Regions from separate parts of the Oceanobacillus sp. FSL K6-2867 genome, predicted to be linked through region 2. Evidence: riboswitches for the same ligand, from Rfam matches in the RefSeq annotation. Region 2 holds a riboswitch; each other region holds the start of a gene.
The links. A riboswitch is a leader RNA that binds a small molecule or an ion and turns the genes downstream of it on or off. The one in region 2 is predicted to bind S-adenosylmethionine.
Positions count from the first base shown of each region.

Region 1: it holds a riboswitch for S-adenosylmethionine, as region 2 does, so the genes downstream of both, metK (methionine adenosyltransferase) here and NSQ77_RS04000 (cyclase family protein) in region 2, are expected to answer to the same signal.
Region 3: it holds a riboswitch for S-adenosylmethionine, as region 2 does, so the genes downstream of both, NSQ77_RS18260 (methionine biosynthesis PLP-dependent protein) here and NSQ77_RS04000 (cyclase family protein) in region 2, are expected to answer to the same signal.

Region 1 is NZ_CP150144.1:488,533-491,817, reverse strand. Features, by position in the region: gene pckA (phosphoenolpyruvate carboxykinase (ATP)) at 1-939, opposite strand, end outside; SAM riboswitch class I at 1,139-1,247, shown strand; gene metK (methionine adenosyltransferase) at 1,600-2,796, shown strand; gene NSQ77_RS02225 (DUF4181 domain-containing protein) at 2,898-3,285, shown strand, end outside.
Region 2 is NZ_CP150144.1:852,376-855,660, forward strand. Features, by position in the region: gene NSQ77_RS03995 (MBL fold metallo-hydrolase) at 1-919, opposite strand, end outside; SAM riboswitch class I at 1,100-1,202, shown strand; gene NSQ77_RS04000 (cyclase family protein) at 1,302-2,054, shown strand; gene NSQ77_RS04005 (5-methyltetrahydropteroyltriglutamate--homocysteine S-methyltransferase) at 2,076-3,179, shown strand; gene NSQ77_RS04010 (5-methyltetrahydropteroyltriglutamate--homocysteine S-methyltransferase) at 3,224-3,285, shown strand, end outside.
Region 3 is NZ_CP150144.1:3,787,482-3,790,766, forward strand. Features, by position in the region: gene metC (cystathionine beta-lyase) at 1-644, opposite strand, end outside; gene NSQ77_RS18260 (methionine biosynthesis PLP-dependent protein) at 641-1,759, opposite strand; SAM riboswitch class I at 1,834-1,945, opposite strand; gene NSQ77_RS18265 (hypothetical protein) at 2,097-2,246, opposite strand; gene NSQ77_RS18270 (DNA topoisomerase) at 2,812-3,285, shown strand, end outside.

The DNA.
Region 1 (3,285 bases), 360 kb from region 2:
TAATGTTGTATCATCGTAGTCGGGAATTCTTGAATTTTCGTCTAAGACAACATTCTCAAGTACTGATCCATAACGTATAGCGTTAAAGATTTGCGGCTCTTTTTCCTCTGAAAGGTTAATACATTTTGCGTAGCAGCCACCTTCAATATTGAACACGCCATTTGGACTCCAGCCATGCTCATCATCTCCAATTAGACGGCGGTATGGGTCAGCAGATAATGTTGTTTTTCCTGTGCCGGAAAGACCAAAGAAAAGTGCTACATCTCCTTCAGGACCAACGTTTGCCGAGCAATGCATGGATAAGATATCCTGCTTTGGCAGCAAGTAATTCATTACAGAGAAAATAGATTTTTTTATTTCACCAGCATATTCTGTACCTCCAATTAAAACGACACGCTTTTTAAAGGAAATTAAGATAAACGTTTCCGAATTGGTTCCATCTACAGCTGGGTCTGCTTTAAAATTTGGAGCAGAAATAACTGTAAACTCTGCTTGGTGATTGTTTAACTCTTCATCTGAAGGGGTGATAAATAGCTGACGTGAAAAAAGGTTATGCCATGCGTATTCATTAATGACTTGAATTGGCAAACGGTAATTTTTATCCGCCCCAGCAAACCCTTTAAACTGATAAAGCTCATCTTTTTCTTTTAAATAATCAATTACTTTTCTGTAGAGATTATCAAATGCTTTTTCTTCAATTGGGCGGTTTACCTTTCCCCAGTCAACAAAATCTGCACAAATTTCATCTTTTACAATAAATTTATCTTCCGGTGAACGACCAGTATATTTACCGGTAGTCGCTCGAATTGCCCCAGTTGAGGTAAGGCTTCCTTCTTCGTGACTTAAAATCTTTTCAACTAATTGTGCTACCGACAAATTAATATGCATATTATTGTGCTCGTTTAACTCTTTAATTAGTGATCTTTCCACTGTTTTCATATCATTATCTCCTGCCTTTTTAAGAATATCATCTGTTTATGACAACATTTATTTTCTTAAGTTGTTTATTAGTATAACACATTTAAATTATTAGTCCATACTATTTAAAGATAATTTATAAAAATATATGTTGACCCATCATTCCAAAATAGTTGACACCACCAGCTACTTTCGTTAGTCTTAAGATTGAACGGATACTCTCTTATTCAGAGTTGGTGGAGGGACAGACCCGATGAAGCCCAGCAACCATCACGTGATGTGAAATGGTGCTAACCTGATGCAAGGAACAATTCCTTGAACAATAAGAGCGAAAGGCCAGTATACCCTTTCCTCATGTCTTTGAAGGAAAGGCTTTTTTGTTTTTCGCAAATAGGAAAAGTATAAGACTCATAATTTGCATTAGTGCAACTTAGGCATTTGCCTAAAGACTTGGACTCCAAAGTATAAGGTTTTCTAAGATAGCAAAATACGTTTTCGTAAGAATTCCTTTTACGAATACCAAGTTTTCTAATAGAGAAGTTTTATATAAAATAATATTCATTGAAATTCGATTCACCTGGTCAGCGGGAAAAGTTTTACCTTTTGAAGGTACTTTGAATAATATATGTAGAACATTTAAATTAGAGTTCCGTAACATACAATAAAGGAGAGTTTAGCCTAATGGCTGTAAATCGACGTTTATTTACTTCAGAATCAGTAACAGAAGGTCATCCAGACAAAATGTCAGACCAAATATCAGATGCAATCCTTGATGAAATATTAAAAAAGGATCCGAATGCACGCGTTGCGTGTGAAACAACAGTTACAACTGGGTTAGTGTTAGTGGCAGGTGAAATTTCCACAAGCACATATGTAGATATTCCTGCAATTGTGAGAGAAACGATTAAAGGAATTGGCTATACTCGAGCCAAATATGGTTTTGACTCGGAAACATGCGCAGTTATGACGGCGATTGATGAACAATCCGCAGATATTGCTGGTGGAGTTGACACTGCACTAGAAGCCCGCGAAGGGAAAATGAGCGAGGATGAAATTGATGCAATTGGCGCGGGAGATCAAGGTTTAATGTTTGGTTTTGCTTGTGATGAAACCAAAGAGCTTATGCCATTGCCAATTTCACTAGCCCACAAGTTATCGAAACGCCTTGCTGATGTAAGAAAAGAAAACATTGTAGACTACCTGCGACCGGATGGTAAAACACAGGTTACCGTAGAATACGATGAAAATGATCAGCCTGTTCGAATCGATACGATTGTTATTTCAACGCAGCATCACCAAGATATTACAAGGGATCAAATTGAAAAGGATATGATCGAGCATGTTGTTCGTGCCGTAGTTCCTGCTGATCTCTTGGATGAAAAAACAAAGTATTTCATTAATCCAACTGGTCGCTTTGTTATTGGTGGGCCACAAGGGGATGTGGGACTTACTGGACGCAAGATTATTGTTGACACTTATGGTGGATATGCACGTCATGGCGGTGGAGCATTTAGTGGGAAGGATGCTACAAAAGTAGACCGTTCTGCTGCATATGCCGCACGCTATGTTGCAAAAAACATCGTTGCTGCAGGACTTGCCAAGTCATGTGAAGTTCAATTGGCATACGCGATTGGTGTGGCGGAGCCTGTATCCATTGCAATAAATACATTTGGTACAGGGAAAGTGAGCGAAGAAACACTTGTAGCTGCGATTCGTAAATTATTCGATCTTCGCCCAGCTGGAATTATTCGGATGCTTGACCTCCGTCAACCGGTATTTAAAGATACTGCTGCATATGGCCATTTTGGCAGAACGGATGTTGCATTTTCATGGGAAAAAACGGATAAAGTTGATGAGTTGCTTGCATTGACGAAATAATATATATTGCTGTACAGCTCTATTTGAGTCGTACAGCTTTTTTTAGCTGATGGAATCTTGGCGGGTGTACGATTTATAGTATGGAAAGAGGAGAATGTTTAATGTACTACTATGAAGATAACAGTGGGCTGCTGCTGGATATAGTCATACTAATCGGTGTATTTTCACTAATTATTTTTATATTTAATTCAATCATGAGAAAGCTATTGAACGTAAAGCGTCCGAAATGGTTTTCTAATAATTATGTGAACAAAGTACATGAAAAGTATGATAAAAGGCTACGATTAACATCTGTTATCGTATACATGGTGGCTGGACTTTACTTCATTTTTACAACTAATAATATATCCTCGGATACTGATTTTGCATTGTATTTATTTGTACTTGGTATGGCCTTTACTGGTATACAGGAATTGTTCCGTGCATTTATGGAGTGGAAGTACTTAGAAGGAAAGAATGATTATCTGTTTACCCTCAGTCAGGTTATAT
Region 2 (3,285 bases):
AATAAGCCTTCCCATTATGATAAAACCGATGAACCTTATCCATTGCCTCTAAGTATATTAATCTTGTTAAAGTTGCCATAAAAGGACTAACAAAGCGGGCAAAATTTAATTCACCATAAATTTTTTCACACACTCCAGCTGCTGTCAAAAACTCAGCTTTAACAATGCTTTCTACCTCGTTTAACCGACGCTCGTGCCTTTGCATTAAAGTTTTTACACGTTCACCCAAGCGATAGATATTCTCACCATGCCCCGGTAAGACTAACTCTGTCGGATAATGCTGCATCCGCTCAACTGATGCAAAATAATCGTTTAATGGATCGAATTCCTCGCCTGTCCACAAACCGATTACAGGAGAAATGTTATTTAAAATATGGTCACCAATTAGCATTAGCTTCCTGTCTTTTTGATAAAAGCAATAATGATCTGGAGCATGACCTGGTGTCCAAACAGCCTCAAACAACTGATTCCCTAACAGCATGGTATCTGTTTCTTCAAAGAATCCATCTGGTTCAAATTCATAGATAAAGGAATCATTCCCAATTTTGCCAGGCAAATCCGGGCCCCCATGCATATGAAGCAAATCAGCCAGATTTTCTTTAATTCTAGCTTTATCACGATGTTTCAACATTTCCTTATATCCAAGTTTCGATATAAAAACGGGAACACCCTTTTGATCCTGAAACCATCTCGCAAGACCAATATGATCCTGATGTGTATGTGTTAAAACAACCTTTTCCACTTCGACACCAGTATCGAATAGCGATTCCCAAGTCGCAATTGCTTCTTCTGCATAAATCCCTGTATCAATAACGGTATAGCCATTCTCCCCTTTTACAAGATAGCTATTTACCTCTTGCATTCCTCCAGGAAAACGAACGACTAGCTTTTCTATACCCTCACAAACATCTACTAACAAATTATCATCCCCATTATACAAAGCTCTTTCTATACTATTAATTTTAGCGTTCATCAGTTAGATTGCAAGAATCTCTAACTTTTGCAGTGGATTTTCACGCTACATGTAATTTTCTTAACTTTAATGGTTGACATTCAGAATCGTATGGAGTATTCTAATTATTAATTTCATACAAAAACTTTCTTATCCAGAGAGGTGGAGGGACTGGCCCTATGATACCTCGGCAACAGACTTTTTAAGTACTGTGCCAATTCCAGAAGCAATGATTGCTTGAAGATAAGAAGAGATATTAGACGATACGGTACCTAAACCTCTTCTTATTTTTAAGAAGAGGTTTTTTCATTTCTCTTAAGATGTTAAAAAAACTATTGGGGGGATTCAATTGTCAACGGTTCAAGCAGGAACAGAATTGCAACAGGCAATTGCATTACTGAAAGAAAAGAAATGGGTAGATCTCACGCATGCGTTTGGTCCAGATTCACCACATTTTTCAGCATTTGATGATGCGGAATTCAAGACGCTTTTCACACATGATGATGGCTTTTTCGCACAACGATTTAACTTTCCTGGACAATACGGCACACACATTGATGCACCGATTCATTTTGTACAGGATCAACGTTACCTTGAAGAGCTTGAATTAAAGGAGCTTGTTTTACCACTTGTAGTAATCGATAAGTCAAAGGAAGCTTTAGAAAATAATGACTTCACCTTATCTAAAGAAGATATTCTAGCATTTGAAGCAACCAATGGAGAGATTGAAGCAGATACATTCGTAGCATTACGAACCGACTGGAGTAAACGTTGGTCAGATAAGACTGCTTTTGAAAATAAGGACGAAGCAGGCAATAGTCACTTGCCTGGATGGGGAATCGACGCACTGCGATTTTTATTTGAAGAAAGAAACATAAATGCTGTCGGTCATGAAACATTTGATACAGATTCCTCCATCGATGTCCGAAAAAATGGCTCACTCATTGGCGAGTATTATGTGCTGGAACAAGATACATATCAGATAGAGCTACTAACCAATTTAGATAAAGTACCAACAAAAGGAGCTTATATCTTTAATATCGTTGCCAAACCAGAAAAAGCAACTGGATTTCCAGTAAGATCTTTTGCAATATTACCTTAATAAAAATATGGAGGGATTTTCATGACGAAAACATTAATTAAAGCACCATTTAAAGCAGACCACGTAGGAAGCCTATTACGACCTGAAAGGATACATAAAGCGAGAAAGGATTTTAAAGAAGAAGCTATTTCCACAAGTGAGCTTCGTGCGATTGAGACAGAGGAAATTAAGCGAATAGTTGATAAACAAATTGAAGTTGGCCTTCAGGCTGTAACCGATGGGGAGTTTCGCAGAAGATTTTGGCATACAGATTTCTTAGAGCACTTTATTGGAATTGAAGGCTATGTACCAGACCATGGATTTAAATTTGTAGACGTAGAAACGGAAAAATACGACGTGCGCAATGTTGGAAAAATAGCATTTGACCCAGAACATCCATTCATTAAAGACTTTATTGAATTTAAAGAAATTGTTGGTGACAGAGCTGTCGCAAAACAAACAATTCCAAGTCCAAATCAGTTGTTCAATGCTGGAATTCGGAATACAGATGTCTATCCAGACATCGAGGTATATGCAAATGATATTATCGTCGCTTACCGTGATGCGATAAAAGCATTTTACGATGCAGGCTGCCGCTACCTGCAATTAGATGATGTTTATATTGCAGGATTGAGCTCTGATACGATTCCATTTAATGATAGTAAATTAACAAGAGAATATTTAATCGATTTAGCGCTCCGAGTTGCGAATGGTGTACTAGAAGATAAACCAGAAGATTTAGTTGTAACGACTCATTTATGTCGCGGAAACTATCAATCTACCTGGGCGTTTGAAGGAAGCTACGCAAAAATTGCACCAACATTATTCGCAAAAGAAAAAGTAGATGGATTTTTCTTGGAATATGATGATGACCGTTCTGGAACCTTTGAGCCATTGAAGTATATCCCAGAGGGCGGTGCACAAGTAGTCATTGGCGCTGTAACATCTAAATTTGGTGAACTTGAAGATAAAGAGGCATTGAAAGCACGCATTCAAGAAGCTGGTAACTATGTACCGTTGGAGCAATTAGCTTTAAGTCCGCAGTGTGGATTCGCATCAACCCACCATGGTAACAAGCTAACAGAAGAAGAACAATGGAAAAAACTGAAATTTATCGTAGACATTTCAAAAGAAATTTGGGGATAATTTTTCTTTCACATCTAAAAAATTAAAGAAAGAAGGAATAGATCATGACAAAAACTTTAGTAAAAGCACCTTTCAAAGCAGACCACGTAGGAAGTTTATTACGCCC
Region 3 (3,285 bases), 1.5 Mb from region 2:
GTAACAGCTAATCCCGCAATCACATCACTATGCCCGGATAGAAATTTAGTTGCACTATGAAGTACGATATCAGCTCCGTGCTCTAATGGGTTTTGGTACAGGGGTGTCATAAATGTATTATCAACAAACGTAAGACAATTGTTTGCCTTCGCGATTTTTACAAGCCCAGCAAGGTCAGTAATATTCATACATGGATTGGAAGGCGTTTCAATATAAATCGCTTTGGTATTCGATTGAATAGCACGTGCTGTTTCATCCAAATCAGTCATATCGACGAAGGTATGATTAATTTGATATCGTTTCAAAACCTCTGATACAAAACGATAGGTCCCGCCGTACACGTCCCCTGTTACTAAAACATGATCACCAGCAGAGAGCAATAAAAGCGCAGAAGAAATGGCTGCCATACCAGAGGCAAATGCAAATCCACGTGTCCCATTTTCAAGTTCTGCAATTTTATCCTCCAATGCTTGACGTGTCGGATTTCCTGACCGGCTGTAATCAAATGGACCAAATGAATCAAAGCTGTTTTGGTGAAAAGTAGATGAAAGGTAAATCGGCGTATTTACTGCACCAGAGCCTGCTGCAACTCGCTGTGATCCATGAATGAATTTCGTTTCCACATGCCGCTTCACTTGATTCATTTTTCACCCTCCTCGTTGAATTTGGATAAAGCTTGCTGTAAATCTGCTTTTAAATCCTCGATATGCTCCAGACCTACAGAGAAACGGAGCAAATGATTGCTTATTCCCCGACGAATTCTTTCCGACTCTGGTATGTCCGCATGAGTTTGTGTTGTTGGATATGTAATAAAGCTCTCTACACCACCAAGACTCTCGGCAAAAACAATTAAATTTAGAGCTGATAGAAATGGATTCACCCACTGTTCCTCTTTAAGAGAGAAGGAAAGCATGCCACCCTTATTCGGATAGAACACATCCGTAACTGCTGGATGTTCTTTTAAAAATCTTGCTATGCTTTGTGCATTTCCCTCATGTCTTTCTACACGGAGCGCTAATGTTTTTAATCCTCTAATAAGTAGCCAGGAATCAACAGGGGAGAGGACTGCACCAGTAGCATTATGATTTTGGGATAACTTTTCACAGGTCTCAGCACCTTTTGCAACGACTAATCCAGCTAACACATCATTATGTCCGCCAATATACTTGGTCGCACTGTGGACAACAATGTCCGCCCCTAGCTGTAGTGGCTGTTGTAAGTATGGTGTTAAAAAGGTATTGTCAACGATGAGTAGAAGGTTGTGCTTCTGTGCCAATTTTGCATAGCTAGGAATATCAATTTCCTGCATTAAAGGATTGGTAGGTGTTTCAATAAAAAGAGCCTTCGTACGCTTATTGATTAACTGCTCTGTTTTTTCAATTGTTTCAAACGTATCATAGGTAGTCTCAATCTGGTAGGTGTCCGCATATTGTTCGAAAATCCGATAGGTTCCACCGTATAAGTCTTCTGGTGCAATGATATGATCACCTGTACGGAACAGAGATAGGACTAATTGAATAGCTGCCATTCCCGAGCTACAGGCAAACCCTGCATCACCAGATTCTAAGTCAGCAATACCTTCCTCTAAAATAGTTCGAGTAGGATTTTTCGTTCTTGTATAATCATATCCTGTTGATTGTCCAAGCCCTTTGTGCTGATAGGCCGTAGATAAATAAATGGGCGGATTAATTGCCCCTGTTTTTTCATCACTCTTATTCCCTAGCTGTACGAATTTCGTTTGTAACCTGCTATTTGTCATGTTTTAGCCTCCAATAGAAAATTAAAAAAGAGCAACCCTCCGATAAGAAGATTGCTCTTAATAGCACAGCATTCTTCTTATCTTCTAAACAACTTGAATAGTTGCTTACTGGAATTAGCACCGGACCGTTATCGGCTGGTTGCTGAGACATCAAAGGGCCAGTCCCTCCGTCTCTCTGGATAAGAATATAAATAGATTTATGTAATTTTTCAAAATTATATTAGTAATACCTTACATTAGAAAAATAAAAAAAGCAAGGGGGATTTCACTTTTTATCTTTGTACAGCAAAAAAGCTAAGTCAAGATGAAGTCAATGACTTAGCTTTTAGTATTGTTGCTACCTTTTTCGTTTGTTTTTCTTATTGTCTAAGTTGAGAAATTCACTGTTTTCACTAGCGAATTCCGTATCATTACCTTGTTTATTATGTTTATTGCGATTGTTTTGTTTTCCTTTATCCTTGTTGCGATTTTTATTTTGCTCAGACATCATCGCACCTCCTGTAAATATTCACGGTGATTTAATATCACCAATGAAGCTAGTTTAACCATTCATGAGTAATTTATAAGTATTATATAAAATACAGGTGGTGGATTATTAATACTCGTTAACCTAAAAAAGGAAGTACATCAGGACATGCCAATCGAGCTGCCATTTGCAGATGGTTTTAACTGTAGATGCGGATTATGATCAGCAGTTTATTTATGGATTGGAAGTTATTCTAATTGGCTTTGAAAATATGTAAGTATGCAAAAAATCCGACCCAGTCTATGCAAATGATTTTGATGGAGATAGAAAAGAAGTATTTTTTAACCATAATAATGCTGAGAGCATTTATATCATATAAGAGAGAAAATTAAAATTGGTTGAATTAAAATAAAAACGTAATAGAAAGTGGTCATCCAACCAATCTAAGCCATATACGGGATAGGAATCAATTAGAAAAAAAGGGCAATCTATGGCATAATGAGATATCGAACGAATGTTTCTAGTAGAGGAGTTAATAGAGAAAAACGAACGGCTTTGGCATAAAAGGAAAGGGGATGAATTCGAAATGGGAGTCCGATTAATACTTGCAGAAAAACCATCCGTCGCAAAAAATATTGCAGACGCATTGAAAATTAAAACAAAAAAAGATGGCTATTTTGAGGGAGATAACTATTTGATCACTTGGGCGTTTGGTCATCTTGTAGAGTTATACGATGCGAAGGACTATGATGGTAAAATGCGAAGCTGGAAAATGGATAATTTTCCTTTTATCCCTTCTGAATTTAAATATAAAGTGAAAAGCAATCCGCGAAATCGAGCACGAACAGATGGCGGAGCTGCAAAGCAGTTAAAGATAATCCACTCTCTAATGAGAAGAAACGATGTGGAGGCAATTATTTCAGCATGTGATTATGATCGAGAAGGGCAATTGATTGGAGATAGTATTATCTATCGTGGTGGTACGAAGCCGAAAGCCATTGTGCATCGTCTGCTTTTAAATGAATGGACACAGAATGAAGTTCTGCAAGGGTTAGAAAAT